Regions from separate parts of the Corynebacterium halotolerans YIM 70093 genome, predicted to be linked through region 2. Evidence: predicted binding sites of a transcription regulator. Region 2 holds the regulator's gene; the other holds the start of a gene.
What was found. The regulator LexA, encoded in region 2, represses DNA repair genes until DNA is damaged. The targets are predictions, from matches to a motif close to CGAACANNTGTTCG.

Region 1: A605_RS09635 (SAV_6107 family HEPN domain-containing protein) is a predicted target of LexA. The motif match lies at 7,215-7,228, and genes of this name have one in related genera.

What each region holds. Positions count from the first base shown of each region.
Region 1 covers NC_020302.1:2,068,787-2,084,498, forward strand. The annotation lists gene A605_RS09605 (UDP-N-acetylmuramoyl-L-alanyl-D-glutamate--2,6-diaminopimelate ligase) at 1-941, opposite strand, end outside; gene A605_RS09610 (peptidoglycan D,D-transpeptidase FtsI family protein) at 987-2,858, opposite strand; gene ftsL (cell division protein FtsL) at 3,077-3,976, opposite strand; gene rsmH (16S rRNA (cytosine(1402)-N(4))-methyltransferase RsmH) at 3,973-4,983, opposite strand; gene mraZ (division/cell wall cluster transcriptional repressor MraZ) at 5,203-5,637, opposite strand; gene A605_RS09630 (DUF3040 domain-containing protein) at 6,144-6,545, opposite strand; gene A605_RS09635 (SAV_6107 family HEPN domain-containing protein) at 6,657-7,100, opposite strand; gene A605_RS09640 (GNAT family N-acetyltransferase) at 7,382-7,972, shown strand; gene A605_RS09645 (polyprenyl synthetase family protein) at 8,077-9,177, shown strand; gene A605_RS09650 (alpha-(1->6)-mannopyranosyltransferase A) at 9,245-10,759, shown strand; gene A605_RS09655 (Rv2175c family DNA-binding protein) at 10,756-11,133, opposite strand; gene pknB (Stk1 family PASTA domain-containing Ser/Thr kinase) at 11,211-13,517, shown strand; gene A605_RS09665 (HNH endonuclease signature motif containing protein) at 13,748-14,989, shown strand; gene A605_RS09670 (class II 3-deoxy-7-phosphoheptulonate synthase) at 15,084-15,712, opposite strand, start outside.
Region 2 covers NC_020302.1:1,808,216-1,823,927, forward strand. The annotation lists gene A605_RS08445 (DEAD/DEAH box helicase) at 1-2,123, shown strand, start outside; gene A605_RS15490 (PepSY domain-containing protein) at 2,741-3,319, shown strand; gene ahpD (alkylhydroperoxidase, AhpD family) at 3,440-3,964, opposite strand; gene A605_RS08465 (peroxiredoxin) at 3,964-4,560, opposite strand; gene A605_RS08470 (hydrogen peroxide-inducible genes activator) at 4,748-5,698, shown strand; gene A605_RS08475 (DUF975 family protein) at 5,793-6,851, opposite strand; gene hrpA (ATP-dependent RNA helicase HrpA) at 6,962-10,867, shown strand; gene nrdR (transcriptional regulator NrdR) at 10,868-11,335, opposite strand; gene lexA (transcriptional repressor LexA) at 12,079-12,795, shown strand; gene A605_RS08495 (DeoR/GlpR family DNA-binding transcription regulator) at 13,107-13,886, shown strand; gene ptsP (phosphoenolpyruvate--protein phosphotransferase) at 13,958-15,643, opposite strand.

The sequences.
Region 1 (15,712 bases), 260 kb from region 2:
GCCCACGCCATGGCGGTCGCCAGTGCGGCGTTGGCGATGTTGAAGTCGCCCGGCAGCGGCAGATCCACCTCGAGGGTCTGCTCCGGCAGCTCGACGCTCAGGCGCTGGGCGCCGGTGGCGTCCTGACCGGTCTGGCGGGCGCGCACGGTCGCGGTCCGGCCCCCACGGGTGGAGACGGTGACCGCCTCCCCGGCGACCTCGGCCATGCGGGTGCCCCACTCGTCGTCGACGCAGACGACCCGGTGGCGGGCGGCCACCGGTGAGTCGGGGCGGAAGAACAGCGCCTTGGCGGCGAAGTAGTCCTCCATCGTCGGGTGGAAGTCCAGGTGGTCCTGGGAGAGGTTGGTGAAGCCGGCGACGTCGAAGTCGGTGCCGGTGACCCGGCCGAGCTCCAGGGCGTGGGAGGAGACCTCCATGACCACGTGCGTGACACCCACGGCGCGCATGCGGGCGAACAGGGCCTGCAGGGTCGGCGCCTCCGGGGTGGTGAGCCTGGTGGGCACCGGCTCACCGTTGATGCGGGTGCCGGTGGTGCCGATCAGCCCGACCCGGTGGCCTGCGGCCAGGAGCCCGACCTCCAGCAGATAGCTGGTGGTGGTCTTGCCGGAGGTGCCCGTGACCCCGATGACGGTCATCCCGCGGGAGGGGTGGCCGTGGATCTCCGCGGCGACCGCACCGAGGACCGCGCGGACGTCATCGACCACGAGGACGGGGCGGGCCTCCCCCGCCGCCTCGAGGATCTCCAGGCCCGCCTCGTCGGTGAGGACCGCGGCGGCCGGGGTGCCGGCCGCGAAGACGGCGCCGTGGGTGCGGGTGCCGGGCACGGCGGCGAAGAGTGCGCCGGGCTCGCACGTGCTGGAGTCCAGCCCGATCGAGGCGACGGTCGGATCGGTGGCGTCGGGGTCGGTGTGGACGAGGCGGGCTCCCGCCAGGTCGGCCAGGTGGGTGAGCGTGGGGGCCACGGTCTTCCTCCTCCGGTAGTCGGTTTACTGTGCCTGGAGGATCAGCTGACCCTCCATGGGCGGGGACGGCGGGATATTGTCTCGGTTGAGCAGCCAGGAGGCTATCTCGCGGAAGATCGGTCCCGCGGACTGGCCTCCCGCACCGCCGTCCATGACGCCGCGCTCCGGCTCGTCGACCATGACGGCGACGACGAAGCGGGGATCGTCGGCGGGGGCGATGCCGGCGAAGGTGATCCAGTACTGGCTGTTCGAGTAGGCGCCGGTCTCCGGATCGACCTTCTGCGCGGTGCCGGTCTTGCCGGAGGTCTGGTAACCCTCGACGCCGCCGTTGGGGGCGGTTCCGGACTGCACGCCGTTCGGGTCGACCTGCATGGTGGCGCGGAACATGTCGACGGTCGCGCGGGCGGCCTCCGGGCTGACCACCTGGGTGTGCTCCGGCTCGGCCTCCTCCCGCACGCTGCCGTCCGGGCCGGTGACCTCCTCGATGATGCGTGGTTCGATGCGCTCGCCCTCGTTCGCCAGGGCCTGGTAGACGCTGGCCATCTGCAGGGTGGTCCAGCTCATGCCCTGTCCGATCGGCAGGTTGGCGAAGGTGCCGCCCGACCACTGCTCCAACGGCGGCAGGAGACCGGAGGACTCGTTGGGCAGCTCGATGCCGGTGGTCTGCCCGATGCCGAAGCGCTCCAGGTACTCGGCGAACTTCTCCTCGCCGAGTCGCTCGGCGAGCATGAGTGTGCCGACGTTCGAGGACTTACCGAACACGCCGGTGGTGGTGTACGGGACGACGCCGTGTTCCCAGGCGTCGCGGACGGTCACCCCGGCCATGTCGATCGAACCGGGGACCTGGAGCACCTCGTCGGGGCTGGTCACCCCTTCGTTGAGTGCGGCGGCGGCGGTGATGATCTTGGCCACCGAACCCGGTTCGTAGGGGTGCGAGATGGGCCGGTTCTCGAAGTCCTTGCCGCGCTCGAGCTGGGCGGTGATGTCCCCGTTGGGATCGATCGTGTCGGTGTTGGCCATGGCGAGCACCTCAGCGGTCTGGGTGTCGAGGACGACGGCCTCGGCGGACTTGGCGCCCGAGTTGGCCTTGGCCTGCTCCAGCAGCTGCTGGACGAAGGTCTGCAGGTCGAGATCCAGGGTCAGCTGGACGTCCGCGCCGTCGACCGCGGGGACGACGTCGCGCAGGGTGCCCGGGATGACCTGGCCGGTGGTGGACACGTCCTCCGTGGAGCGGCCGTTGATGCCCGAGAGCACGGAGTCGCCGGCGGCCTCGAGGCCGAACTGGCCCTGCCCGTCCATGGACACCTTGCCGATGACGTTCTCGGCGATCGCGCCGTTGGGGTACTGGCGGATGTCCTGGTGGTCGGCGGCCACGCCGTGGAACTCAGCGGCGATCTCGGCGGCGACGTCCGGATCCACGTTGCGCACCAGCACCTCGTAGTGGGTGTCGGCGTGCAGCTTGTCGAGGATCTCCTCGGAGTCGACCTCGTCGGTGGTCGCGCCGGAGTCCTCGATCATGCGCGGAATCTCGTCCGCCATGGTCTCGAGCACCTCCTCGACGCGCTCGTCGAGGGCGGTGTTGATCTCCGTCTCGCTCATGCCCTCCTGCTCACCGTCGATGCGCATCTGCAGGTCCTGCTGCTCGCGCAGCTCCTCGCGCAGCACGACCGGCGAGACGGTCAGGCTGCGGGCCTGCATGGTGTAGGCCAGCTGGTTGCCCTCCCGGTCAGTGATCTCGCCGCGGCGGGCGGGCTCGACGTAGATGCGGGCGCGCTGCTCCTGGGCCTGGGCTGCCAGCTCCGGGCCCCACACGATCTGCACCCAGGCCAGCCGACCGGCCAGCACGAGGGCGATCACCACGAAGAAGGTGATGATCAGCCGCAGGCGGCGCGTCATGACCGCGCGCTGCGGAGGCCGCTGCCGGGTGGGCCGGTAACTGGCCCCCTGCGGCTGTGGCTGGGGTTGCGGGCGCGGCCGGCCGGTGCGGGCGTCGGCGCGCTGCTGCCGTCGGCTGGAGGTGCGCTCGGTTCTCAGGCGGGGATCGCCGGACGACGAACGGCGGGACGGGTTTCCCCGTCCCGCTCCACGTCCTCCGCCCCGGGCATCCGGTGGTGTCACTGCCCGGTCTCACCTGCCTGCTGCTCGGACTGCGGGTCGGCCTGCTGCTCGGACTGCTGCTGAGCCTCCGGCGGGGCGGCCGGGACGTTGGGGGCGTACGGGGCCAGCGCCGGTGCGGGCGCCTGGGCCGGGGGCGCGGCACCCTCCGGTGCCGGGAGGCGGTGGCCCTCCGGGACGGCCTCGAGATTGTCCGTCAGCTCACTGGTCGCGTCCGGATCACTGGAGGCCTGGCCCGGGCGGATCGGCTGACCGTTGAGGTCGACCAGGGGGCGGGTGGCCGGGTCGGCCGGCCGCTCCTCGACGATCTCGCCGCCCTCGCGCACCTCGAGGATGCCGGGCTGGGCCGGCAGGGCCATGCCCATCTCGGTGGCGCGGCGGGCGATCTCCGCGGAGGAGCGGATGTTCTCCAGGTCGCGGTTGAGCGTCTCGAGCTGGTTCGACAGCTGCTGGTCCTGGGAGACGAGCTGCTGGATCTGGAAGGTCTGCTGGGTGGAGACACCCGAGAGCCACATCGCGATGGCCACGCCGGAGACCAGCAGGCCGATGGCGGCCGTGCCGAGCTTGGCCAGCAGGGTGGTCCGCCGGGTGGTGGCCACCCGCCGGCCGCGGACGGAGACGACCTGCCTGGAACCCAGGCGACGCTGGTAGGGACGCTTCTTCGGGGTCTGCGGCTGGTGGAGAATCCGCGTGCGGGTGCGGGTCCCGCCCTGCTCGCGGGTCGACAGCTCCTCCCGGGCCCGGGTGCGCGCGCCGGCACGGTCCGGGGCCCCCGGCTCGAGCACGGCGGTGGAGCCGGGGCCGGCGCCAGTGGTGAAGTCGCGGCTGACACCCATGGTGCGCTGTCCCTTCCGGTCGGGGTTCGGTCTGGCGGTGGTGCGGGTGGTCGGGGTGGTCACAGTGGTGCCTCCTCGGGATCAGGCAGCTTCTCGATCGCGCGGACCCGCACCGGGGCGGCACGGGGGTTGTCGGCGATCTCGGCCTCGGTGGCCTTCTCCGCGCCGCGGGTGACGGTGGCGAAGCGGGGGGCGGTGCCGGGCAGGTCGACCGGCAGGCCGGGCGGGGTCTTCGACGCGGTCATCCCGGCGAAGGCCTGTTTGACGATCCGGTCCTCGAGGGACTGGTAGCTCATGAACACGGCCCGACCGCCGACCGCCAGCGCGTCCGCGATGACGGGGAGGACGCGCTCGAGGGCGTCGAGCTCGCCGTTGACCTCGATGCGCAGGGCCTGGAAGGTGCGCTTGGCGGGGTGGCCGCCGGTGCGGCGGGTGGCGGCGGGGATGGTGGCGTAGAGCAGTTCGACCAGCCGCGCGGAGGTGGTGAAGGGTTCCTTCTCCCGCTCGCGGAGCACGGCCGAGGCGATCTTGCCGGCGAAGCGCTCGTCGCCGTAGGTCTTGAGGATGCGCGCCAGCTCGCCGTGACCGTAGGTGTTGAGCACATCGGCGGCCGTGATGCCACGGGTCGGATCCATCCGCATGTCGAGCGGGGCGTCGGTGCGGTAGGCGAAGCCGCGGTCCACCTGGTCGAGCTGCATGGAGGACACCCCGAGGTCGAACAGGGCGCCGGCCACCCCGTGGGTGCGGGCGAGCTCGAAGATCTCCCCCTCGCCGTCTGCGATGGCCTCACCGATACCGTCGAAGCGGGTCTGCACGCCGGTGAACCGGCCACCGAAGCGGGCCAGCCGCTGCGTGGCATCGGCCAGGGCGGCGGGATCGCGGTCGACGCCGATGACGCGGGCGTGCGGGAAGGTCGCCAGGAAGTGCTCGGTGTGTCCGCCGGCCCCCAGCGTCGCGTCCACGATGACGGCCTTGTCCCCCAGCCGGTCGACGCCCGGGGCGAGCAGCTCTGCCATCCGGTCACGCAGGACGGGCACGTGGCCGTGGTTGGCCCCGATGTCGTAGCTCATGCCGGTGTCGGTTCCGGTCCTGTCGGTCACGGCTGCCCGTCCCCCTCTCCTGCCTGGGTCCCAGCTGCCCGTCCGACCCGGATGAGCGGGGTGCGTATAGGGCCCTGCCCGATGTGTTCATCTGATGTCGGGGAAGTACACCAGAGCATCACCTCGGGCAGAGTCCGTACACGCGCTCCGCCTGACCCGTCGTTCCCCGGACCCTGCGGCCCGGGAAGGTCAGAGCAGTCCGCTGAGGACGTCGTCTGCGTCGGCTGCCGAGTAGGCGGCCTCCGTTTCCTTTTGATAAGCGGCCCAGGCTTCTGCATCCCAGATCTCGAGGAAGTCCACCGAACCGATGACCACGCACTCCTTGGTCAGGCCCGCGTACTGACGGTGGGCGGCCGACAGGGTGATGCGCCCGTGCCCGTCGGGTCGCTGTTCATCCGCACTGGCTGCCAGATTTCGGATGAAGGCACGAGCCTCCGGGTTGGTGCGGGACACGGCCGCCGCTTTACGCGCACGGGCCGCGAACTCCTCCCGGGGATAGACCGCGAGACTGTGGTCCTGCCCCTTCGTGACCATCAACCCGCCGGCGAGCTCCTCACGGAACTTCGCCGGCAGTGTCAACCGTCCTTTGTCATCGAGCTTCGGAGTGTAGGTACCGAGAAACATCCCGGAACCACCTTCCTCAACTCAATGTCTCCGGCTCAATTTTTTTCCTCGCCATGGTTCAGATCGGTCCCGCAGGTCCGGCCCTCTCCACCGCTGCGGCCCACATTACCCCACTTTGCCCCACCATCACTACCGAGCATGGCCCGTATGCGCGGCGATTCCCGTGTCGTTGCAGGTCACTGCGGTGCAGATCGGTGGGGCGTCCGCCCGTGGCGGCGTGGAAAATACCCGAAAAATCGCCTCTCAAACCACTCCAGTAACATCAGCCCCAATTGTCACGGACTTCTCTTCGTACCGTTTCCTTGTCGGTTTCAGCCAATACGCTGGGAAAACACTGAGAATCGCCGCGCGGGGCAACTCGGGCGGCCGAGACCCCCTCCCGCGTGGGGAGAAGTGGGGAACGACGGTGGGTGGAAGTGGGCGGCTCGGCGCACCCACGACGAAGCCCCGGCATGCGGGGCGCATGCCGGGGCCGGGTGCCGCAGATCAGTTGATGCGGCGGGGAGCTAACGCCCCTCGAAACGGCGACGGAAGTTCTCCTCCATCTTGTTGCCGATGGAGGACGAGTTTCCGCCTCCACCCTTGGGCTGACGGCCACCAGAGGAGGAACCGCGGGACGGGGACGAACCGCCACCCCGGAGCATCCACACGCCGGCGCCGAACATGACGAGGAAGCCCGCGATGCTCAGCGCCACGAACCAGAGGCTCTGCTGGGCCAGCGCGACGCCGCCGATGAGCATGACGAGACCGATGACAGCCAGGGCGATTCCCCGGAGGGTGAAACCGGCGGTGCCGGAACCCCCGAAACCGTTGTCGCCCGCCACGGAAGCCCCGAACTTAGGGTCGTCAGCGAGGAGAGACTGCTCGATCTCCCGGAGCGCTCGCTGCTCCTGCTCTGAAAGCGACACTGTTCCTCCCGGATCTGGATGGGCGCTTTTCTCTGTACATAGAGTTAACGCCCAGACTATCGGGAATGTTCCCGCGAATGCCAGCCGCCCCGGGAACCCCCTTTTCCCACCTTAGGCGGCGGCCGTGGTCCAGCCCGCCTCCAGCTCCACCTCCGCCAGAAACTCCTCGGCCATGGCCATGATGCGGTTGACGATCACGTGGTCCACATCGGGCTCCAACCCGGAGGCGACCCGGGAGCGCAGCCGGGAGTACTGCTCAAACTCCGCGGCCCGGCGCTCACCGCTCTCATCGACCAGGCGCAGCTGCTCCCAGGCGCCGGAGGGGCGACGCCGCCGCCTGGACACCGCCGAGCCCGAGATGCGCGCGCCCGCCGAGCGCAGCGCCGCCTGGTAGGCGGTCTCCAGGGCGAGCTCCCACTCCCCCGCCTCGCGGTGCCTGCGGGACTGGCCGAGCAGGGCCCGGGCCTTGAGGATGAAGTCCGCACGTCTGGTGCCGCGGTCGACCGCCGTGCCGGCTCCCACGAACCTCGTCGTCGCCGAGATGATCTTTGCCATCGGACTTTCTCCTTTCCATGCCCTGCTTCCCGTGTCCTGCGTCTGCCAGCGGAACCTCTTCCGCCGTGCTGGTGCCCACCGTAGAACCCCAGGAGGACATCACACCCCAATCATAGAACGTCCATTCGAACTGATCAATGGTCTCCCGCAACTTTCTCCAGGTCTTTTCCCTCGGTTGTTCGACGGAAGATAGCCACGGCTCCCCGCCCGCCCGGGATCCGTCCGCCGGAAACTCGGACCAACCCTCACACTCCGGGGCCGGTTCATGATTCGATGGTGGTGTGACTGTGGAGATTCGTCGGCTGTCGGGACCTGAGTTCGCTGTGCTCGCCCCTCAGCTCGTGGACATATACATCGAGGCGATGGACTACGACCCCTCGATCCGGGAGAGCCGTATCAACGTGTGGCGGCGGGAGATCTCCCAGCCCGGCTTCACCGCGCTGTGCGCGCTCCACCACGAGGAGGTCGTCGGCCTGGCCTACGGCTACCTCGGCTCCCCGGACCATTGGTGGGACCAGCAGATCCGCCGTGGCTTCCGCGACACCGGCGGCCCGGACGTGGAGCACCTGGAGCTGCTGCGCGACTACTTCGAGATCGCCGAGATCCACGTCCGCCCCGGGCTCCAGGGCCACGGCATCGGGCGCCACCTGCTCGTGGAACTGCTGCGGCACGCCCCCGCCTCCCACGCCATGCTGTCGACCCCGGAGGTGCCGGACGAGGCCAACAACGCCTTCGGCCTGTACCGCTCCATGGGATTCCGGGACGTGATGCGCCACTTCCACTTCAACGGCGACCGCCGCTCCTTCGCCATCCTCGAGGTCCCCCTCCCCCTGCCGGAAGCGACGGAGAAACTGTCCTCCCCCGGTTCCTGACCTCCACCCGCCCTGGAGCGCGGGCCTGCGCTGCAGCTGGGTATCGTGGGAGCGGAACCGGGGCCGGGGCGCCCCACCGACGAACGCAGCGGAGAATTGAAACAGTGACGAGCACAGACCCCAGGACCCTCACTCTCGAGCGGGTTCCCGGCGCCGCCCGGGACGCACTCTCCGAGTTCTTCGACGCACGGCGCGGCCAGATCGCCGGCATCGGTGCCCCGGTCACCGACGCCGTGGCGCACCTGGAGTCCTTCGTGCTGGGCGGCGGCAAGCGTATCCGCCCGCTCTACGCCTGGGCCGGCTTCGTCGGCGCCGGCGGCTTCGACCGCACCGGGGAGGAGCCGGCGGCCGTGCTGAAGGCCGCCGCCTCACTGGAGTTCATCCAGGCCTGCGCGCTGGTCCACGACGACATCATCGACTCCTCCGACACCCGCCGCGGCAACCCGACGGTCCACCGCGCCGTCGAGAAGCGGCACGCGGACAACGGCTGGCTCGGCGACGCCGCGCACTTCGGCGAGTCCGTGGCCATCCTCGTCGGCGACCTCGCCCTGGTGTGGGCCGAGGACATGCTGCAGGACTCGGGTCTGTCCGTGGACGCGCTGCGGCGCGCCCGCGAGCCGTGGCGCGCGATGCGCACCGAGGTCATCGGCGGGCAGCTGCTCGACATCTCCCTGGAGGCCGCCGCGGATGAACGGGTCGAGCTGGCCGAATCGGTCAACCGCTTCAAGACCGCCGCCTACACCATCGAACGCCCGCTCCACCTGGGCGCGGCGCTCGCGGGTGCCGACGACGCCCTGATCGAAGCCTTCCGCGGCTACGGCCGTGACATCGGCATGGCCTTCCAGCTGCGCGACGACCAGCTCGGTGTCTACGGCGACCCGGCGGTGACCGGCAAACCCGCCGGCGATGACCTGCGCGAGGGAAAGCGCACCGTCCTGCTCGCCCTGGCACTGCGGCGTGCCGACGAGCGCGACCCGGCCGCCGCCGCGGAACTGCGCCGTGGGGTGGGTGCCACCGGTGACCCGGCCACGCTCGCCCGACTGGCGGAGATCATCCGTTCCACGGGCGCGGTCGAGGAGGTCGAGGAGCGCATCAGCGCGCTAACGACCTCCGGCCTTGCCCACCTGGACGCCGCCGGCACCGCCCCGGAGGTCACCGAGACGCTGCGCGCGCTGGCCGTGCGCGTCACCGAACGCCGCATGTGACTCTCCCCCGCCGCCCCCTCCCCAGCCCGAGACCCCGAGGTTTTCCGCCGTGCACCTGACCGCCGCGATGCTCCCCCGCGCCCTGCCGCTCGGCGTCGTGGGCGCCGTCCTGCTCACGCTCGGCTCCTTCGGTGGCGGCGCCACCCGCAATCGTGGCGGGCTTCTCGAGGCCGCCGGTCTGGACTTCCTCGCCTACGGCCACGGCGGCGGCATCTCGAACGCCGTCTTCTGGGCCGGTCTGCTCTGCCTGCTGGGCGCGTGGGTGCTGCTGGGCCGCGACGTCATCAGGGGGCTGCGTCGTTCGACCGACGACGGTGCGCGCCTGCGGGGGGTGCGCACGGCACTGTGGGCGTGGGTCGTCCCGCTGCTGCTGGCCGCCCCGATGCTCTCGCGGGACGTCTACTCCTATCTGATGCAGGGGGCGATGCTGCGCGACGGCTTCGACCCCTACTCCCAGGGCGCGGCGATCAACCCGGGACCCTACCTGCTGGAGGTCTCGCACGACTGGCGCAACACCACCACCCCCTACGGCCCGCTGCACCTGTGGATCGGCGAGGGTGTGACCCGGCTGGTGGGCGACAACGTCACCGCCGGAGTGCTGCTGTACAAGCTCATCTCCGTGGCGGGTTTCGCGGCGATCGCGTGGGCGGTGCCGCGCATCGCGCAGCGTCTCGGCGGGGATCCCGGCCTGGCGCTGTGGCTGGGCGTGGCCAACCCCGTGATGGTGCTGCACATGGTCGGCGGCATGCACAACGAGTCGGTGATGGTCGGCCTGGTCAGTCTCGGACTGCTGGCCGGCCTGCGCAAGCGCTTCCTCATCGGCGTGGCCCTGATCGCCGTGGCCGTCTCCCTGAAGGCCACCGCCGCGATCGCCCTGCCGTTCGTGGTGTGGATGGCCACCAACCACTACGCGGGTGAGGCCGCCGGGACGGGTCGCCGGGTCACCGCTTTCCTCGTCACCGGCTTCATCGGTGTCGTGGAGACACTCGGCGTCGTCGCGGTGGTCACCTGGGCGTCCGGCTCGTCGTGGGGCTGGCTGTCGGAGATCACCGGCAACTCCAAGGTGATCAACCCGCTGGCGCTGCCGACGCTGCTGACCGACGTATCCACCCCGCTCATCCAGGTGTTCTACGAGGACTTTGACTACAACGTCGCCCTGGCGGTCTTCCGGAGCATCGGCATGGTGGCCATGCTCGTCGGGCTGGTCGTGACGTGGTGGCTGTTCCGGCAGAACGACCGCCGCGCGATCATGGGCATCACCGCCGCCTACCAGGTGGCCTTCGTCTTCAACTCGGTGACGCTGCCGTGGTACTACGCCTCGGTGCTGTCACTGGTGGGCACGTTCCGCCCGCCGGCGTGGGTGCTGCGGGTGGCCACAGGAGCCTCCCTCGTGGTGGCACTGTCGTTCACCGGCAGCGGCAACCACCAGCTCTACAACCTCTGGTGGATGGGCGCGGCCGGCATCGCCGCCTGGCTGCTCACCGAGTTCATCTTCGACGACCGCGCGGAACTGTCCGTGCAGGCGGAGACCCCAGCGGCCCCGGCAACCCCGGAGGCCCCGGCGGACGCCGGGGAGCGCTAGAGCGCCATCGCCTGCGCGCGGCGCAGGACCTCGCGGGCGAGGTGGCCGTGGAGGGCGTCGACGGGGCGGCCGGGCAGGGAGGCGTCCTCGGTGAACAGGTAGTGCAGGATCTCCTCATCGCTGTAGCCGCCGTCGGACAGCAGCGTGATCACACCGGGCACGAACTTGTTGACGGTGTCCTTCTCGCCGAGGAAGGAGGCGGGGATGAGGCGCTGCCCGTCGCGCCGGTAGGCCAGCAGCTTCTTGTCGCTGAGCAGGTCGTGGACGCGGGTGACCACCACCCCCAGGCGGTCGGCGGTCTCCGGCAGGGTCAGCAGCCGCTCATCGGCGAGCAGCTCATCGAGGGTCTTGTCAGTGGAACTCACGGTGAACATTCTACGTGCCGGACCTGCACCACGGGTCCGGCAGGGCGGCTGGCATGCGGGACGAGCGATCGACCATACTAGTGCGCATGGCTCAGCTGACAGTGGGAGACGTCCTCGAGGACCGCTACCGCATCGATCACCCGATCGCGCGGGGTGGCATGTCCACCGTCTACCGCTGCGTGGATCTGCGGCTGGGTCGGGCCGTGGCCGCGAAGGTCATGGACGAGCGCTACATCGACGACCACGTTTTCCGCACCCGCTTCCGCCGCGAGGCGCGGGCGATGGCGCAGCTGACGCACCCGAACCTGGTCAACGTCTACGACTTCGGTTCCGACGGCGACCACCTGTTCCTCGTCATGGAGCTGATCACCGGCGGCACGCTGCGCGAGCTGCTCGCCGAGCGTGGCCCGATGCCCCCGCACGCCGCGGCCGCGGTGATGCGGGCGGTGCTCACCGGCCTGTCGGTGGCTCATCAGGCGGGCATGGTCCACCGCGACCTCAAGCCGGACAACATCCTCATCAACGGCGACAGCCGGGTCAAGCTCGCCGATTTCGGACTGGTGCGGGCCGCGAGCGCGGCCACCCACAGCTCCGACCAGATCGTCGGCACCGTCGCCTACCTCTCCCCCGAGCAGGTCGACGGCACCGAGATCACCCCGGCCTCCGACGTCTACTCCGCCGGTGTGGTCCTGTTCGAACTGCTCACCGGCACCACGCCCTTCTCCGGCGACACCCAGCTCGGCCACGCCTTCGCCCGCCTCAACGACGACGTGCCCGCGCCGAGCACGTGCATCGCCGGTATTCCGCCGCTTTTCGACGCCCTGGTGGCCAGTGCCACCACGCGCGATCCCCGGGAGCGCTTCTCCGACGCCGCGGAGTTCCTCGCCGCCCTGGACGACGTCGCCGGGGAGCTGGCGCTGCCGGCCTTCACTGTGCCGGTGCCGCGCAACTCCGCCGCCCACCGTGCCGCGGCGGTGCCCACCGACACCACCGACATCGTCGGGCCACTCGAGGCCACCGGCATCATCGGCCCGACCGCCGCGGCCCCGGACCCCACCGACGAGACCGCTGTGTTCGGTCCCGTCGGGCCCGCGGACACCCCCTCTCCCTCCGAGACCTCCATCCTGCCCTCCGGACCGCCGGCCCCCTACCCGGATCCGGCGGCCCCGCAGGCTCCCCCGGCGGTGCCTGCCCGGCGCGAGGACACCGGTGACATCGACGGGGACGACGCCGGGGACGCCGACGCCACCGCCCTGTCGGTCGCGGCCCTCAATGACCCGGACCTGCCGGTGGAGCCGAAGCCGGTGACCAACCGCTCGCGGGTGGGGCTGGTCGTGTGGCTGGTGGTCATCGTGGCGCTCACCGCGGCGGTGGCCGTCGGCGCGTGGTGGTTCGGTTCGGGGCGTTACGGGGAGATCCCGCAGGTGCTGGGAATGGACCGCGTGGAGGCCGTCGCCACCGTCGAGGAGGCCGGGTTCACCACCGCCACCCGCATCGTCTACAGCAATGAAGTGCCCTCGGACCAGATCGCCGGCACCGAGCCGCCCATCGGCGACCGCCTGGTGCGCGGCGAGGAGGTCACGGTGCTGGTCTCCCAGGGGCAGCCGACCGTGCCCGACGTGCCCACCGGCGCGGACGTCGAGACGTACCGCTCGCTGGCGGCCGAACGCACCCTGGAGACCGCCACCGGGGAGCAGGTCTACTCGGACAGCGTTCCGCCTGGCGTGATCGCCGAGACGGAGCCGTCGCCGGGTGAGCCCGTCCCGATCGGCTCCACGGTGACGGTGCACGTCTCCCGTGGGCCGCAGCCCATCGACGTGCCGGACGTGGTGGGCATGGACCGCAGCGAGGCGCGTTCCGTCCTCGAGGACGCCGGGCTGGTGGTCGGCTCGGTGACGGAGGAGTTCAGTGACGACGCCCCGGCGGACCAGGTCACCGACGTCAACCCGACGGCCGGCACGTCGCTCGAGCGTGGCTCGGAGGTGGACCTGGTCGTCTCGAACGCGGCGACGGTCCCGGATGTGACCGGCATGAACAGCGACGAGGCCGAGCAGGCGGTCGAGGATGCCGGCTTCGACGTCGACGTCACCCGCGACAACGACGAGACCGGCTCCGCGGCCGACACCGTGGTGAAGGTCTCCCCCGCTCCGGGCACCCACATCGACCCGGCCGAGGTCGGCGACACGGAGGTGGTGCTCACCGTGCCGGGCAGGATCACGGTGCCCTCGGTGACCGGCATGTCGCTGGACGAGGCGGAGCAGACGATCGAGGGGGCGGGGTTGCGCTTCAGCAAGCGCGGGGACGGCGACGGCCAGGTGACAAGCCAGGAGCCGGCGGCCGGCGAGGTGGTCAACGACCGGTCGCGGGTGCGCGTGCGCGCCGAGGGGGACTAGCGCGGCTGCCCTGTTCCCGCAGGTGGGCGCGGGGACTCACTATAAACCGGGTGGCTGAGAAGGCCCGTGTCCGGGCGCTGTTCTAGGGTTCATGTCGAACACCTGATCTAATGACTGTTCCCTGCGAGCCCTTCACCCCGGAGGTGATGTGCCCCTTGCCCGCCCCGACGCCCTCCCCGATATCCACCCCACCCCCGCGGAACCCTTCCGCCTACTACGCGGTGTGTTCCGTGACGGATCCGGTCGCCGTACGTCGGCACCGGCTGCTGCGCGCCGAACACGAGTTGTGGGCCGAGGTGCTGCCCGGTGAGATCGACGTCCTCGACACCGAGAGCGTCGCCACGCTGACCGCCCGCCTGTACCGCTCCACCGGCTACTCCGAGACCTACCTCGTCGACGCGATCCACGCCTACGCCACCCTCGCCGAACTTCCCCGCCTGCGCGCCCTCCAGGACGAACTGTGCCACCTGGATCTCTACCGGCTGCGCATCATCAGCGACACCCTCCTCAAGGCCGACCACGACGATTCCGCGATGATGGCGACGATCGACGAGGCGCTGACCGACTACCTGACCCCGAAACGCGCCAACCAGGTGCTGCCGAACAAACAGGCGCTGCGGCGCAAGATCAACCAGATCCTCAAGTCCCTGGACACCACCATCGCCACCGACGACAAGCCGGCGGACGGCGACGAGGGCACGGACGCGCAGCGCTACGACATGGCCGTCGACCCGGACGGCACCGCGCACCTGCACGCCTCCCTCGACGCGGCGACGGGCACGGCCGTCGACACGCGCGTGCGTGCCCACGCCCAGGCCGTCGGCATGACCCTGCTGGAGGCACTCGTCGATCTGCTCCTCGGCGCGGAGGGCACGAAGGTGGTGCTCAACATGTACAAGGCCGGCGACCGGCCCGACTCCCCGGCCTACGTGCCCGGCGCGGGCCACCTCAGTGAGTGTGAGGAGGAACGGATGATGGCCCGGGTGACCCACACCCGCGACATCGACGCCTACGCCGACGTCGAGGCCGAGGGCTACCAGACCCCGGAGACGATCGCGGCCTACGTCGAGGGTCGCGACGGTGTGTGCCGGTGGCCGGGCTGCGATCGCCCGGCCCCCCGCTGCCAGAAGGACCACCGCATCGACTACGCCGACGGCGGGCCGACCGCCGCGGGAAATCTGGTCTCGCTGTGCCAGCACCACCACAACGAGAAGACCGCCCGTCGGGCGTTCTACCTCCTCGACCCCGAGACGGACGTGGTGTACTGGCTGTTCGACGACCAGTCCTGGGCATGTGACGAGCCGCAGGGTCCGCTGGCCGGACAATCACGCCGCTGGCAGACCACCGTGGGTCAGCGACTGACGGCCAGGCGCAACCGGGCCCGCCGGGAGGCGCAGCTGCGCAAGCGGCAGCGCGAGGAGGCCCGGGGTGAGGGGACCGGGTGGGAGGAGGACGGCCACCCACCATTCTGACCGGTGGGCGCCCCGGCAAAGGCGGGGGACCGCGCCCTCCCCGGTGACGGGGAGGACACGGTCCCGGGCAGGGGGGGTCTGTGTACCGGCGCGGCTAGTTGCGCAGCATCTCCGCGACGAGGAACGCCAGCTCGAGCGACTGCTGGGTGTTCAGGCGCGGGTCGCAGGCGGACTCGTAGCGGCCCGGCAGATCCACGTCGGCGATGTCCTCGGCGCCACCCAGGCACTCGGTGACGTTCTCACCCGTCAGCTCGATGTGGATACCGCCCGGGTGGGTGCCCAGGGCGCGGTGGACCTCGAAGAAGCCCTGCACCTCGTCGATGACCTTGTCGAAGTGGCGGGTCTTGTAGCCGTTGGAGGCGGTGAAGGTGTTGCCGTGCATCGGGTCGGACTGCCAGATCACCTTGTGGCCGGCCTCCTCGACGGCCTGGACGACCGCCGGCAGGACGGTGCGGACCTTGTCGTGGCCCATGCGCGCGACCATGGTCAGGCGGCCCGGCTCACGGTTCGGGTCGAGCTTCCCGGCGTAGGCCACGGCCTCCTCCGGGGTGATCGTCGGGCCGATCTTGATGCCGACCGGGTTGGCGATCAGGGCGGCGAAGTTGACGTGGAAGTCGTCCATGCCGCGGGTGCGCTCACCGATCCACAGTTGGTGGGCGGACTGGTCGTAGAGCTTGAGCTCGCCGTTCTCGTCCTCCCCCAGACGCAGCATGGCGCGCTCGT
Region 2 (15,712 bases):
CCGCCATCGACCAGGTGGTCATGGACGAGTTCCACTACTACTCCGATCCGGAGCGCGGCTGGGCGTGGCAGGTGCCGCTGCTGGAACTCTCCCGGGCCCAGTTCCTGCTGATGTCGGCCACTCTGGGGGACACGACTTTCCTGGAGGAGGATCTCACCGGGCGCACGGGGCGGACCACCACCCTGGTGGCGGGTACCACCCGTCCGGTGCCGCTGGATTTCTCCTACGTCCACACCCCGATCCACGAGACGATCGAGGAACTGCTCGAGTCCGGCAAGGTGCCGATCTACGTGGTGCACTTCTCCCAGCGGGAGGCCACGGAACGCGCCCAGGCACTGACCTCGCTGAAGATCATCGACGACGAGACCAAGGACAGGATCGTCGCCGAGATCGGCTCCTTCCGCTTCACCAGCACCTACGGCAGGACTCTGTCGAAGCTGCTGCGCCGCGGTATCGGCGTCCACCACGCCGGCATGCTGCCGAAGTACCGCCGCCTGGTCGAGCGGCTGTCCCAGACGGGTCTGCTCAAGGTCATTTGCGGCACCGACACCCTGGGCGTGGGCATCAACGTGCCCATCCGCACCGTGCTGATGACCGGGCTGGCCAAGTTCGACGGCACCCGCCAGCGCATCCTCAAGTCGCGCGAGTTCCACCAGATCGCCGGGCGCGCTGGCCGGGCGGGCTACGACACCGAGGGCACCGTCGTGGTTGAGGCGCCCGAGCACGAGATCGAGAACTGGCGGCTGCGCCAGCGCGCCGGGACGGATCCGAAGAAGCTGAAGAAGTTGCGCAAGAAGTCCGCCCGCGAGGGCGAGGTCACGTGGTCAGAGAAGACCTACGAACGCCTGACGACGGCCGAGCCGGAGGCGATGAGCTCCCAGTTCCGGGTGTCGAACTCGATGCTGCTCAACGTCATCGCCCGCCCCGGCGACGGCTACGGGCACCTGAAGGGGCTGCTGCGCGGCAACCACGACACCCGCGCGAAGCAGAACCGGGACATCCTTACCGCCCTCGACCTGTTCCGCGGCCTGCTCAACGCCGGGATCGTGGTCAAGGCCGAGGACGGGACCGACGAGGCGGGCCGGGTCTACCACCTCACCCAGGAGCTCCAGCGCGACTTCGCGCTCAACCAGCCGCTGGGCCCCTTCGCCCTGGCGGCACTCACGCTGCTGGACAAGGAGTCCGACAGCTACACCCTCGATGTGATCTCCGTGTTCGAGTCGATTCTCGACGATCCCCGCCCCGTCCTGGTCGCCCAGCAGAAGGCCGAGCGCGGCGAGGAGATCGCGGCACTCAAGGCCGAGGGCGTGGACTACACCGAACGCATGGCCATCGTCGAGGACATCACCTGGCCGCAGCCGCTGCGCGATGAACTCGACGAGGCCTACGAGACCTTCGCCAAGGGCCACCCCTGGGTCCGGGAGTTCGAACTCTCCCCGAAGTCGGTCGTGCGCGACATGATCGAGCACGCGATGACCTTCTCGGATCTGGTGGCCACTTATGGACTGGCCCGCTCCGAGGGCGTGGTCCTGCGCTACCTGACCGACGCGTGGCGCACCCTGCGTCACTCGGTCCCGCAGGAGTACCTGACCGATGAACTCGACGACGTCATCGAGTGGCTGGGCGAGCTGATCCGTCAGGTCGACTCCTCGCTGGTGGACGAGTGGGCGCACATGGCCGACGAGGACACCCCGATCTCGAAGGACGCCCTCGAGCGCGAGCTGGCCTTCGGCACCGAGGATCCGGCCGCGCTGACCTCGAACCGCCGCGCGTTCACCATCATGGTCCGCAACCTGATGTTCCGGATCGTCGAGCTGTTCGCCTTCGAGAAGGAGGACCGCCTGGCCGAGCTGACCGACTACCTCGAACGGGACGACAAACCCGATTTCGCCGCCGGTATGGACGCCTACTTCGACGAGTACGCCGACCTGGACACCGGGGCGGACGCCCGCGGGAAGGAGTACTTCCTCCTCGAGCAGACCGGACGGGAGTGGACCGCCAGGCAGATCATCAAGGATCCGGAGGGCGACAACTCCTTCGCCTTCGTGGCCACGGTCGACCTCGACGCCTCCGACGAGGCCGGCGAGGTGCGGCTGGCGAAGCTCGAGCTGGAGCAGAGGTAGGTACTGCCAGGTGGTACCGGCCTGGCCCCGACCTACCTCACGGTCTGCCCGCTCCGGGCAGCAGCGAACTCGTACTGGAGATGAGACGAGGGACTGATCAGGTCGGCGGTCCCCGCGCCATTGACAGCGAGCGGAGACCCGCCGGCAGTTGACACCGCGCTCAACCGATCAAAGAACCCGCCCAGCTTCTTCAGCACCCTGCTCTTCTTCTCCCCGTGGCCTCCGGTCGGGGCGAAGCGGGAGACAAGCGGAAGGATCCTGGTCACCGCGGTTCCGGGCGGCCTGGATCGCCCCATCACGGAAGGACCGCGCAACGAGCACCTTCGTCCCATCCGCCCGAAGGTGCTTCTCCTGTGATGATCCGGGCAAGCTCAATCTCCTTCTTCCCTGCGATGTGCCCCATCCACTCCTCGTCGATTTCCCCGTCGTCAGCAACAGAGTCCACACCGAGTCCAATCTGTGTCGTATCATCGTGGATTCTTCCCAGGCGGCCGCCTCACCACAACGCGGCATCAAGGCGCATCGAAAGTTTCAATGCCCATTTCATCTCGTTTCCCTATGGTGGGGGGCAGAACCGAATACCACACGTTCCCGAAAGCATCAGGAGTGAATCCATCATGGCTTCCCGGACGATCATCACCGCCGGCATCGCCGTCAGTGCCGGCCTCTTCCTCAGTGCGTGCGGCGACACCGGCGACACCGCCACCCCGGACAACGGCGCCGACACCACCATGGCCACCACCACCGCCCCGGCCGAATCCCCCACCGAGTCCCCGGCCACCACCACCGAGGACAACCAGGGCAATCAGCAGACCGGCGAGGATCCGGTCTTCGGGGCGATCGGCGCCGTCCTGAACGAGCACTCCGACGGCATCATCGTCACCGTCGACCGCGAGGACGACCGCGACACCTACGACATCGACGTCGTGACCGGCAACGAGGTCATCGAGCTTGAGGTCGGCGCCGACGGCACCGTGCGGGAGGATGAGCGCGAGAGCGGGGACGAAGTAGTCGCTCATGCCCAGGAGGCCACCGTCACCGCCACCGACGCCATCCGCCAGGCACTGGATCAGCACCCGGACGGCGTGCTTGACGACGCCGAGCTCGAGGAGGAGGACGGCAACCTCCGGTGGGAGATCAGCCTGGACGACGCCGACCGCAACGATCTGACCGAGCTGACCGTCCCGGCGACCTAACAGCTCAGTCAACAGGGCCGCGCGGTGTGCAGCACCGAGAAGCGCAAAAGCGCCGCCCCGGAATATTCCGGGGCGGCGCTTGCTGGTGCGTCAGCCTCTGTGGAGAGACTCAGATGCTCCCTAGCGGGCGGCCTCGATCTGGATGGCCTGGGCCAGGGCCTGGACGACGCCGGCGACCTTGACCGACTCCCAGACCTGCTCCTTGGTCAGTCCGGCCTCACGCACGGTGTTGGCGTGGGCCACGGCGCAGTGCTCGCAGCCGTTGATGGTGGACACGGCCAGGGACCACAGCTCGAAGTCGACCTTCTCGACACCCGGCTTGGAGATGATGTTCATCCGCAGGCCGAACTTGACCTGGGTGTAGTCATCGCCGAGCCAACCCTTGGCACGGTAGGCGACGTTGTTCATCGCCATGACCGTGGCGGCACCGAGAGCGGCCTCGTAGGCCTCCTCGGACAGGTGCTCCTTGGCCTCCTCGGAGATCTCCGAGAAGACGGTGTCGTTGCGGGTTGCCGCGGCGGAGGCGACCAGGGTGCCCCACAGCTGCTGCTCGCTCAGCTCGGTGGAGCGGGTCAGCGTGCCGATGTTGAGCTTCTGATCCTTGGCGTACTCCGGCAGGGAGTTCTTCAGATTCTCGATCGACATTACTTGAGGGCTCCCTGGACAACATCCATCTTGTCGATGTTCTTGGTCGGGTCGTTGGCCTCCCAGTTGCAGGCGCAGACTTCCTCGGACTGCAGCGCGTCGAGGACACGCAGGACCTCGTCGACGTTGCGGCCGACGGCGTCCGGGGTGACGGAGACGAACTGGATGATGCCGTCCGGATCGATGATGAAGGTGGCGCGGTCGGCGACACCGTCAGCGTTCTCGACGCCCAGGGCGCGGATCAGCTCGTGCTTGATGTCGGAGAACATCGGGAACGGGACGTCCTTCAGCTCCGGGTGGGTCGCGCGCCAGTTGAAGTGGGCGAACTCGTTGTCGACGGAACCGCCGAGGACCTGGGTGTCGCGGTCCTGGAACTCCTCGTCGAGCTTACCGAAGGCAGCGATCTCGGTCGGGCAGACGAAGGTGAAGTCCTTCGGGTAGAAGAAGACGATCTTCCACTTGCCCGGGTAGTTGTCCAGGCCGACGGTCTCGAAGTAGTCCTCCGGCTGCTGGGCGTTGACGCCCTGCAGGTTGCCGCCCTTGAGAGCGGTCAGCTTGAACTCCGGGAACTTCTCTCCAACGGTAAGGATAGCCATGTGTGTCTCCTCAGAATGATCGGGGATTCAGGTGGTACCATTCCGGCTCCACCCGGCCGCGAGTGCGGTGCACCTCCAGCATGCCACCCACTGTGAAATGGGTCGCTCTGCAGGCCGCATTCCAGTATACGTCAATAACCGCTTGCGTCAATAGTAATCCGCTTGCATTCTGTGTATAGTCATAGGCATGAGCAATAAGGACTACAAGCCGACTCTCTCGCAGTTGCGCACCTTCGTCACTATCGCGGAGAACAAGCACTTCGGCACCGCGGCCACCAAGCTCGGCATCTCCCAGCCTTCACTGTCCCAGGCACTCGTCGCACTCGAGAACGGCCTCGGGGTCCAGCTCATCGAGCGTTCGACCCGCAAGGTCATCGTCACCGCCGCAGGCGAGGAGCTGCTCCCCTACGCCAAGGCGACCCTGGACGCCGCCGATGCCTTCCTCGCCCACTCCCGCGGCGCCAACGGCACCCTCTCGGGACCGCTGACGATCGGCATCATTCCCACGGTCGCACCCTACATCCTCCCCTCCCTGCTGACCTCCATCCAGGAGCACTACCCCGATCTGGAGCCGCGGTTCGTCGAGGACCAGACCCGGCACCTCGTCCAGATGCTGCGCGACGGCCAGCTCGACCTCGGCATCATGGCGGTCCCGGCGGAGGCCTCCGGCATGACCGAGGTGGCGCTCTACCGCGAAGACTTCGCCGTCGTCGTCCCCTCCGACCACCCGCTCGCCGGCCGCCGCGACCTGAGCCTGAGCACCCTCAACGAACTGGATCTGCTACTGCTCGACGACGGGCACTGCCTCCACGACCAGATCGTGGATCTGTGCCGCAAGGCCGACATCAACCCCAGCGAGGCCACCAACTCCGTCACCCGCGCCTCCAGCCTCACGACGATCATGCGGCTGGTCATCGGCGGGCTGGGATCGACGCTGGTGCCGGCCAGTGCGCTGGAGACCGAGTGCACCCGCCCGGGCCTGGCCATCGCGCACTTCAGTGACGACGTCACGGCCGAACGCCAGATCGGCCTGGTCTTCCGTAACTCCAGCTCCCGCGCCGACGAGTTCCGGGCCTTCGGCGAACTCGTCACCGCGGCCCACCAGGACGCCGTCAGCAATCAACTGGCCACCGCCTGACACCCGGTGTCAGGCATGAGCCGACCCCCTGGCCGGTAGGTGGTGAACCTACCGGCCAGGGGGTCGTTTCATTGTTGCCCTGGGCGGGCGGGTCCTACCGGACCGCCGGGGCGGGCAGCCGCCCACCCGACATCTGCCGGTACAGGTGCGCCTGGATCAGCAGCATGGCCGGGCCCAGCACCAGCATCGCCAGGCCGAACGTCATGATGGCGGCCAGGCCGATGAGAATGAAGCTCACCAGGAAGAACAGCAGCAACTTGCCGTAGTTGCGGAGGGCGTCGCGCAGGCCGGTGCCGATGGCGCCCCCGACGCCCGCCCGGCGGTCGACGGCGTACCAGGCCAGGAAGGCGGTCAGCGGGGACAACAGAACCGCCACCAGCATCGTGAGACCGGCGAACGCCAGGGCACGACCGGCGAATGCCAGGGCGGCCTCCTCGGTCTGGAGCTCCATCGGTGAGCCGAGGAAGGCCGGGCCGATCAGCGGCAGCGCGATGACCATCATCACCACGAAGGTGAAGATCTGGACGAGGATGAGCACGATGAAGGACGGCCACAGGTTCACGTCCCGCACGAATGCACCGAGCCCGACCTTCGGCTCGTCGATCTCCCGCAGGGCGCCGGTGTAGATGAGCACCGTCACCAGTCCCGAGGCCACGGCGAAGAGCAGCTGAGCGATGAGGTACACGCCGGACTGCGGTCCCCCGAGCGTGAACTCGATCAACGCGGACACCGCGAACGTCAGGACGAGCAGGACCAGGGTGCCGAGGATCCAGATGGGCCAGTTGGCGAACACGGCCCGGAAGGCCCAGCCGACGGCGTCGGTGACGGTCACCTTCCCGGTGCCCTGCCCGGGCTGCCCTGCGGCGCCACCGTAACCCTGATACCCCTGGTAGCCCTGGTACCCCTGGTAGCCCTGGTACCCCTGACCACCTGCGCCACCCGCACCGTAGCCGCCGTAGGAGGGATTGTCCTCCGGGTGCGGGGTCGAGGGGTAGGAGGGGTAACTCGGGTAACCCTGTCCGCCGGCGTCCGGGGAGGGGGTGGGCCCGGAGGGCCCGGCACCCCGGTTGGTCTCGGGCCGGTCCTCAGGACGGTCCCCGGATCGATCCTCGTCGTCCCAGGGGTTGCCGCCGTTACCGGGAGGCGTGGTCATACACGGTCACCTTTCTCGTCTCCGCTGCTGTCGTACCCGCCCCACGGTACCGCACCTACCCTGCCCACCTGGGATGAAGGAGCCGGCCACGGTATCATCCACAGTCAGCCATGACTAACTCCCCCACCCACCCCGCCCGCCAGGACCTGCTGGATCAGCTCGACGAGGTCTCGCTCGCCGACGAGCGCTCCTTCCGACGCCGTCTGCGCAAGGCCCGTGCCCCGCAGGCGCTCACCGCCATCGCGGAGGATATGCGTGCCGCGCGCGAGAAGGTCGCGCTCATCGACGCCGGCGTCCCGGAGATCACCTATCCCGAATCGCTGCCGGTCAGCGGTCGCCGCGAGGACATCGCCGAGGCCATCCGGGACAACCAGGTCGTCATCATCGCCGGTGAGACCGGCTCCGGCAAGACCACCCAGATCCCGAAGATCTGTCTGGAACTGGGCCGGGGCCGCCGGGGCCTGATCGGCCACACCCAGCCGCGCCGCCTGGCCGCCCGCACCGTCGCCGAGCGCATCGCGGACGAGCTCGACCAGGAGATCGGCGATTCCGTCGGTTACGCCATCCGTTTCGATGACCGCGTCTCGCGCACCACCGCCGTCAAGCTCATGACCGACGGCATCCTGCTCGCGGAAATGCAGCGGGACCGCTTCCTCAACGCCTACGACACGATCATCATCGACGAGGCGCACGAGCGCAGCCTCAACATCGACTTCCTGCTCGGCTACCTGAAGAAGCTGCTGCCGCGGCGGCCGGACCTGAAGGTGATCATCACCTCCGCCACGATCGATCCGGAACGGTTCGCGGAGCATTTCGCGGACGCCGACGGTGGACCCGCCCCCATCATCGAGGTCTCCGGGCGCACCTACCCGGTGGAGATCCGCTACCGTCCGCTGGAGTTCGAGGCGGGCGGCAGGATCGTCGACCAGGATCCGCTCGACGCGCTGTGTGAGGCCGTGGAGGAGCTCATGGCGGAGGGGCCGGGCGACATCCTCTGCTTCTTCGCCGGTGAGCGCGACATCCGCGACGCCATGGAGACCATCGAGGGCCGGAAATGGCGGGGCGTGGAGGTCACGCCGTTGTTCGGCCGCCTGTCCAATCAGGAGCAGCACCGGGTCTTCCAGCCGCACTCCGGCCGGCGCATCGTCCTGGCGACCAACATCGCCGAGACCTCGCTGACCGTGCCCGGGATCCGCTACGTCGTGGACACCGGTACCGCACGCATCTCACGCTACTCGGTGCGCACGAAGGTCCAGCGTCTGCCGATCGAGCCGATCTCCCAGGCCAGCGCGAACCAGCGCTCGGGCCGCTGCGGCCGCGTCGCCGACGGCGTGGCCATCCGCCTCTACTCGGAGGAGGACTTCAACTCCCGCCCGGAGTTCACGGATCCGGAGATTCTGCGCACCAACCTCGCGAGCGTCATCCTGCAGATGGCGATGATGCGGCTGGGCGACATCTCCGAGTTCCCGTTCGTCCAGCCGCCGGACAACCGCGCCGTGCGCGACGGTCTGCTGCTTCTCCACGAGCTCGGGGCGCTGACCTCCCGGGAGAACGAGGGGCAGCCCGTGCTCACCCCGGTCGGTCGCGACCTGGCCCGCATCCCGGTGGACCCGCGCATGGCCCGCATGCTGGTCGAGGCGAACCGGCTGGGCTGCCTCGACGACGTGCTGGTGATCGTCTCCGCCATGACCGTGCAGGACGTGCGCGAACGCCCCCTGGAGTTCCAGGCGCAGGCCGACCAGGCCCACGCCCGCTTCAAGGACACCAGCAGTGACTTCCTGTCGTCGCTGAAGCTGTGGGACTACATCGGCCAGTCGCGTGACGATCTGACGGGCAATGCCTTCCGTAAGCGGATGAAGGCCGAGTTCCTGCACTACATGCGCATCCGCGAGTGGCGGGACCTGGTGCGTCAGCTGCGCGACGTCGCCAAGCAACTCGGCTGGACCCACCACCGGGACGTCGCCGGGGAGCGCAACCCCGACGCCATCCACCAGTCACTGCTCTCCGGCCTGCTCTCGCACATCGGTGCCCGCGACGGGAACACCAAGGAGTACAAGGGCGCCCGCGGCACCCGCTTCATGATCTTCCCCGGGTCCTCCCTGGCGAAGAAGCCGCCGGAGTTCATCATGGCCGCCGAGCTGGTGGAGACCTCGCGGCTGTGGGCGCGCGACGTCGCGAAGATCGACCCCGCCTGGGTGGAGAAGCTCGCCGGCGACCTGCTCAAGCACCAGTACAGCGAGCCCACGTGGTCACGGAAACGGGCTGCGGCGATGGCGCACCAGAAGTCGACGCTCTACGGGGTGACCGTCATCGCGGACCGCCTGGTCCCCTACCACCGGGTGGACGCGGAGGCAGCGCGCGACATGTTCATCCGGCATGCGCTGATCGAGGGTGACTGGAGCACCCACCACACGTTCTTCCACGCGAACGTCGAGAAACTCGAACTGGCCGCGGAGATCGAGGAGAAGGCGCGCCGGCGCGGCATCGTCGTCGACGAGGACACCCTCTTCGACTTCTACGACGCCCGCCTCCCGGCCAAGGTCACCACCGGCCGCCACTTCGACTCCTGGTGGAAGAAGACCCGGCAGGAGAATCCGGGACTGCTGGACTTCGATCCGGCCGATCTGGTCAGCGCGGACGCCGAGACCGTCACCGAGCAGGCCTTCCCCGACCGCTGGCGCAAGGGCGGCATCGACTACGACCTGGCCTACCGCTTCGAGCCCGGCCACCCGCAGGACGGTGTGACGGTGCTGGTGCCGGTGCCGCTGTTGGCCGGCATGGACACCGAGGGCTTCGACTGGCTGGTGCCGGGGCTGCGCGAGGAACTGGTCACGGAGCTCATCCGGACCCTGCCCAAGGCGCTGCGACGCAGCGTCGTGCCCGCCCCCGACTTCGCCGCCCGCGCCCTGCCGAAGCTGGTGCCCTATGAGGGGCCGGTGACCGCCCAGCTGGCCGATGTGCTGCGCGAGCTGGGTGGCAGCGGCATCAACGCCTCCGATTTCCGGCCCTCGGCGCTGCCGCCGCACCTGCGGATGACCTACGGCGCGGTGGACAGGCGCGGGAAGGTCATCGACACGGACAAGCGTCTCGCCGCGCTCGTCGAGCGCCAGGCCGGGCACATCCGCTCGTCGGTTAGCCGGGCCAGCCGGAAGTCGGAGTCGAAGGCCGTCCCGGAGTGGACCGCCGAGACGATAGGTGCGGTCGACGAGGAGGTCACCACCACCGTCGACGGTCACGAGGTCACCGCCTACCCGGCGCTCGTGGCGACGGCCGAGGGCGTCGAGGTCAAGGTCCACCCGACGAAGGCGGCCGCCGACGCCGCGATGATGACCACCACCCTGACGCTGCTGATGCGCGAGATCACCGTCAATCCGCAGCAGATGGTCAAGGGGCTGCCGCTGCAACAGCGCGTGGCCGTGGACCATTACCCGCACGGCGGGGCCGCGGGACTGGTCGAGGACGCCCGTGTCGCGGCGATCCGTGACCTGATGCTCGAGCACGGCGGGCCGGTGCGCGATCCCGAGGCGTTCACCGAGCTGCGGAACAAGGTGAAGCCGGAGGTGCCCGGTATGGTGCGCCGCACGGTCGTCGCGCTGGCCCCGGCGCTGGTCGAGTACCAGTCGGTGGTCGAGGAGCTGAAGAACTGGACCGGTGAGGCGATCGAGGACATGACCGCGCAGCTGGCCTTCCTCCTGCCGCAGAACGCCGTCACGCTCCACGGGATCGCGCACCTGCGGCACCTTCCGCGCTACCTGCAGGCGATGCGCATCCGGCTGGAGGAGATGGCGCTCGACCCGGACAAGGACGCCGACCGGCAGGACGAGGTCGCCGCCGCACGCGAGTACCTGGACCGGAAGCTGGCCAAACTCCCGAAGGGCCGGGGGAAGACCCGGGAGGTCAGGGAGATCCGCTGGATGATTGAGGAACTGCGCGTGAGCCTGTTCGCCCAGCGGCTGGGCACCGCCCGACCGATCTCGCGACGCCGCATCGAGAAGGCGGTGGACAAGCTCCGCTGATCAGACCCGCTCGGGCCGCTCGCGGTTGCGGCGGCGCATGAGGCGGATCTCGGACTCGAAGTCCTCGGCGCTCTCGAAGGACTTGTAGACGGAGGCGAAGCGCAGGTAGGCCACCTCGTCAAGCTCGCGCAGCGGCTCGAGGATGGCCAGGCCGATCTCGTTGGCGTTCACCTGAGAGCTGCCGTGGCTGCGGACGGTCTCCTCGACCTCCTGCGCGAGACGCTTGAGCGCGTCATCGGAGACGTCCCGGCCCTGGCAGGCCCGACGCACGCCGAGGATGACCTTCTCCCGGCTGAAGGGTTCGGTCAGGCCGTTGCGCTTGACCACCAGCAGAACCGCCTTCTCGATGGTGGTGAAGCGTCCCTGGCAGCTGGTGCATTCCCGGCGACGGCGGATGGCGGACCCGCCCTCGACGACGCGTGAATCAATGACGCGGGAGTGGTCGTGGTGGCAGAAGGGGCAGTACACGGGGAGGAATCCCTGGCCTTTCCGGTGTCGATGACGGGCGGGGCTCGGCTTATCAGCCTACCTCTCCCCCGCCGGCCCTCCGGGGCGGCCGCGTCACCGGGGATCCGGCACCGGGGTGGTCAGCGAACTCGGCTGCGCAGGGGGCGCCGCTTCCCCGCCGCCGCCGATGAAGAAGGTGCCGAGCACGACGCACAGCCCGAAGACCGCCCCCGTCAGATAGGCTCCACCCGCCGTGCCCTGCGGAGTCTCGCGGTCGCGCCCCACAGCGCGGCCTGGAAGCCGAGACTGAACTCGTCCCTCCGTTCGATTCGCTGGACGCAGAGTTCGAACATCGGCCACGTCCGCCTCCCCCTGCCCGCCCCGGACGGGATCCCAGACAGCCGCAGCCGGGACAATGGACGAGGAGGATGTACGGGCAGGGTGAGCTGGGTTAAGCTGGTTCAGCGAGGTGGTCATGGCGTCGTCCTTCCTGTCGCCGTCGAGCATATCCGGGCACCGGACGGTCTCGAACAGAACGCCCGTTCAGGTGTTCGATACCGCTTTCGTGTTCGATTTATAGCACCCACTCGAACACCTGTCCACACCGCCCGGGGAAATAGTCGAACATTAGTGCCAGTTCGTGATAGACATGTATTAGATGAATGGCCCGCGGCCATCCGCCGATTCGAACAACTCGACCGGCCACGCCGATCCCGCCAATCCGAGCCGACCACGCCCCGCCACCCACAAAGGAGTCCGCAGACATGGCACGCCAGAGCTCGAGGACCAAAGTCACCACCTCCCCCACCGGCAAGCCCGATCCCGCCTCCCTGTCCGACCGCCAGCGTCGCATCCTCGAGGTGATCCGCGACGCCGTGGTGCTGCGCGGCTACCCGCCGAGCATCCGCGAGATCGGTGACGCGGCCGGCCTCCAGTCCACCTCCTCGGTGGCCTATCAACTCAAGGAGCTCGAGAAGAAGGGCTTCCTGCGCCGGGACCCGAACAAGCCGCGGGCCGTGGACGTGCGCCACCTTCCGGACACCGACGGCCCCTCGAAGCCGGGACGCAAGGCATCCCCCGCCGCGGAAGCCCCGGCCGACGCCGGCGCCGCCAACTACATCCCGGTGGTGGGCAACATCGCCGCCGGCTCCCCGATCCTGGCCGACCAGCACGTCGACGACTACTTCCCGCTGCCCACCGAGATCGTCGGCGACGGCGAGCTCTACATGCTCAAGGTCATCGGCGAGTCCATGCGGGACGCCGGCATCCTCGACGGCGACTGGGTCGTCGTCCGCTCCCAGCCCGTGGCCGAGGAGGGCGAGTTCGTCGCCGCGCTCATCGACGGGGAGGCCACCGTCAAGGAGTTCCACCGCGATTCCACCGGCGTGTGGCTGCTGCCGCACAACGACGCCTACGCCCCGATCCCCGGTGAGAACGCCGAGATCATGGGCAAGGTTGTCTCCGTGATGCGCAAGCTCTAGCTTCCGGGCCACGGCCCACCCACGGGGCCGGCCCTCCCCTCCCGCCTTCAGGCGCCCACATGGGGCGCGCCCCGTGATCTGCTCTCTCACCCCCGGATTGGGTTGAGCTGTCCGACGGGAAAAGTCACATGTTCCCACGTGAACGGAAGGTGGTTCCGGACCCTCTGACCCGCATCTTCCGCCCCTTCGAGCCATTCCGCCGCTCCCCTGCCCACTGCCGACGTGGAAAAACCCGCCACCGGGGCGGACAAATTTGCCACAATGGCAGGCGTGGGCATCCGCCCGATCACCTTGTTTGTCTGTGAGGAAACATGTACGCAGAGGAGCGCCGCCGCCAGATCGCCTCTTTCACCGCCGTGGAGGGGCGTGTCAACGTCACCGAGTTGGCGAACCGGTTCGACGTGACGGCCGAGACCATCCGCCGTGACCTCGCCGTGCTCGACCGCGAGGGCGTGGTCCACCGTGTCCATGGCGGCGCCGTCGCCAGCCAGACCTTCCAGACCACCGAATTCTCGCTCGACGCCCGCTTCCGCTCCGCCCCGACCGCCAAGTCCGCGATCGCCCGGGCCGCCCTGCAGTTCCTCCCCGAGTCGGACGGCGGACTGTTCCTGGACTCCGGCTCGACGATCGGCACCCTGGCCGAGCTCATCGCGGAGCGACCACAGTCCCGGTACTGGTCGGTCGTGACCAACAGCCTGCCCATCGCCCTCAACCTGGCCAACAAGGGCCTTCCCGAGGTGCAGCTGCTCGGCGGCAGCGTCCGCGCCATCACCCAGGCCGTCGTCGGCGACACCGCACTGCGCACGCTGGCCCTGATGCGTGCCGACGTCGCCTTCATCGGCACCAATGCCCTGACCCTGGACCACGGCCTGTCCACCGCCGACGCGCAGGAGGCCGCCATCAAGGCGGCGATGGTCACCAACGCCCACAAGGTGGTCGTGCTGTGCGACTCCACCAAGCTGGGCAACGACTACCTGGTCAGCTTCGCCGGCATCGACGACATCGACGTCGTGATCACCGACCCCTCGGCCCCCGAGTCCTTCCTCACAGCCCTGCGCGACCGGGAGATCGAGGTCGTCGTCGCCGACTGATATGCGTGGACGAACAGGGGCGGGCCCCGGGGAATTCTCTCCCCGGGACCCGCCCCTGGTCTCTGCGTGGACTATGCCCGCAGCATGGTGCGCACGGTCTCGCGGGCCTCAGCGGCCCCCTCGGCCGCCAGTGCGGCGTCGGCGATCTCCCGGCAACGCTCCAGATCAACCTCGGCGAGCTGGGCGCCCACCCCGGCCACCGCGGTGGCGGCCGCGGACAGGGAGTTCACGCCCAGGCCCGTGAGCACACAGGCGAGTGCGGGGTCCGCGCCGGCCTCACCGCACACGCCGACGGGGATACCGGCCTCGGCGCCGGCCTCGCAGGTGTGGCGGACCAGCCGCAGCACGGCCGGTTGCCAGGGATCGGTCAGATGCGCCAGGCGCGGAGAGAGCCGGTCGGCGGCCATCGTGTACTGGGTCAGGTCATTGGTGCCGATGGACACGAAGTCCAGGTGCGGCATGATCTTGTCGGCCATGAGCACGGCGGCCGGGACCTCGATCATGGCGCCGGGTGTCAGGCCCCGCTCCCGGCACAGACCGGCGAACCACTTCGCCTCCTCTGCCGTGGCGACCATCGGCGCCATGACCCAGGTGGGGGCGTTGTCGCCGCGCCCCTCGGCGGCCCGGGCGATCGCGTCGAGCTGGCGGGTGAGCAGCCCCTCGTTGCCGTGGGCGATGCGCAGACCCCGCACCCCGAGGGCCGGGTTCTCCTCCTCGTCGAGGTTGGCGTAGGCGATCGGCTTGTCGGAGCCGGCGTCGAGGGTGCGGATGACGACCTTGGACTCCGGGAAGGCGTCGAAGACCCGGCGGTAGACTCTCGCCTGCTCATCGACGCCCGGCTCCTCGGTCGTGGACAGGAAGCTCATCTCCGTGCGGTAGAGGCCCACCCCCTCCACCTGGGCGTCGGAGGCGAGGCGGGCGGCGTTGCCGTCGGCGACGTTCGCCAGCAGTTGCACCCGGTGCCCGTCCGAGGTCCGGCCCGGGCCGCGCCACTGCGCGATGAGGGCGGCGCGTTCGCGGGACTCGGCGACGGCGGCGAGGGCGAGATCCGGATCGGCGCCGCGGGTGACGGTGCCCAGGGCACCGTCGACGAGCACCATCTCGTCGGCGGGGATGTCACGGACGGTGGCGCCGACGGCGACGATGCAGGGCAGGTTGAGCTGCCGGGCGATGATCGCGGTGTGGCTGGTCGGGCCGCCGAGCTCGGTGACCAGGGCGACGACGTGGTCGGTGTCGAGGGTGGCGGTGTCGGCGGGTGAGAGATCCTCGGCGAAGATCACGCCCTCGCCGTCGATCTCCGGCAGGCCGGGTTCAGCCTCCCCGCGCAACTCGGCGATGACGCGGTCGCGGATGTCCCGCAGATCGGTCGTGCGCTCGGCCATGACTCCGCCGGCGGCCTCGAACATGGCCACGAACTTGTCGGTGGCGACGACCGTGGCGTACTCGGCCGACTGGCCGGAGCTGACGGCCTTGCGCACCGCCTTGCGCCAGCCGCGGTCGGCGACCATGCCGGCGGTGGCCTTGAGCACCTCGGCGGCCGAACCCTCGGCCTGCTCCGAGCGGGCGTCGAGACGCGCGGCCACGGTGTCTGCGGCGGTGATGAAACGATCGTACTCGGCCGGACGGTCCCCCTCGGCGACGGTGCCGTCGGCGGTGGGCAGTTCAGGGCGCGGTCGGACCCGGACCGCGCGGGCGTAGGCGGTGCCGGCGACGACGCCGGTCCCCTTCATGACAGTGGTGGACAGCGCGTCACTCATGCCGGTCTCCGAATCTCACGTCACAGGAATAGTTATCCCCCAGATCACCACAATTTTATCCCGTTCGCA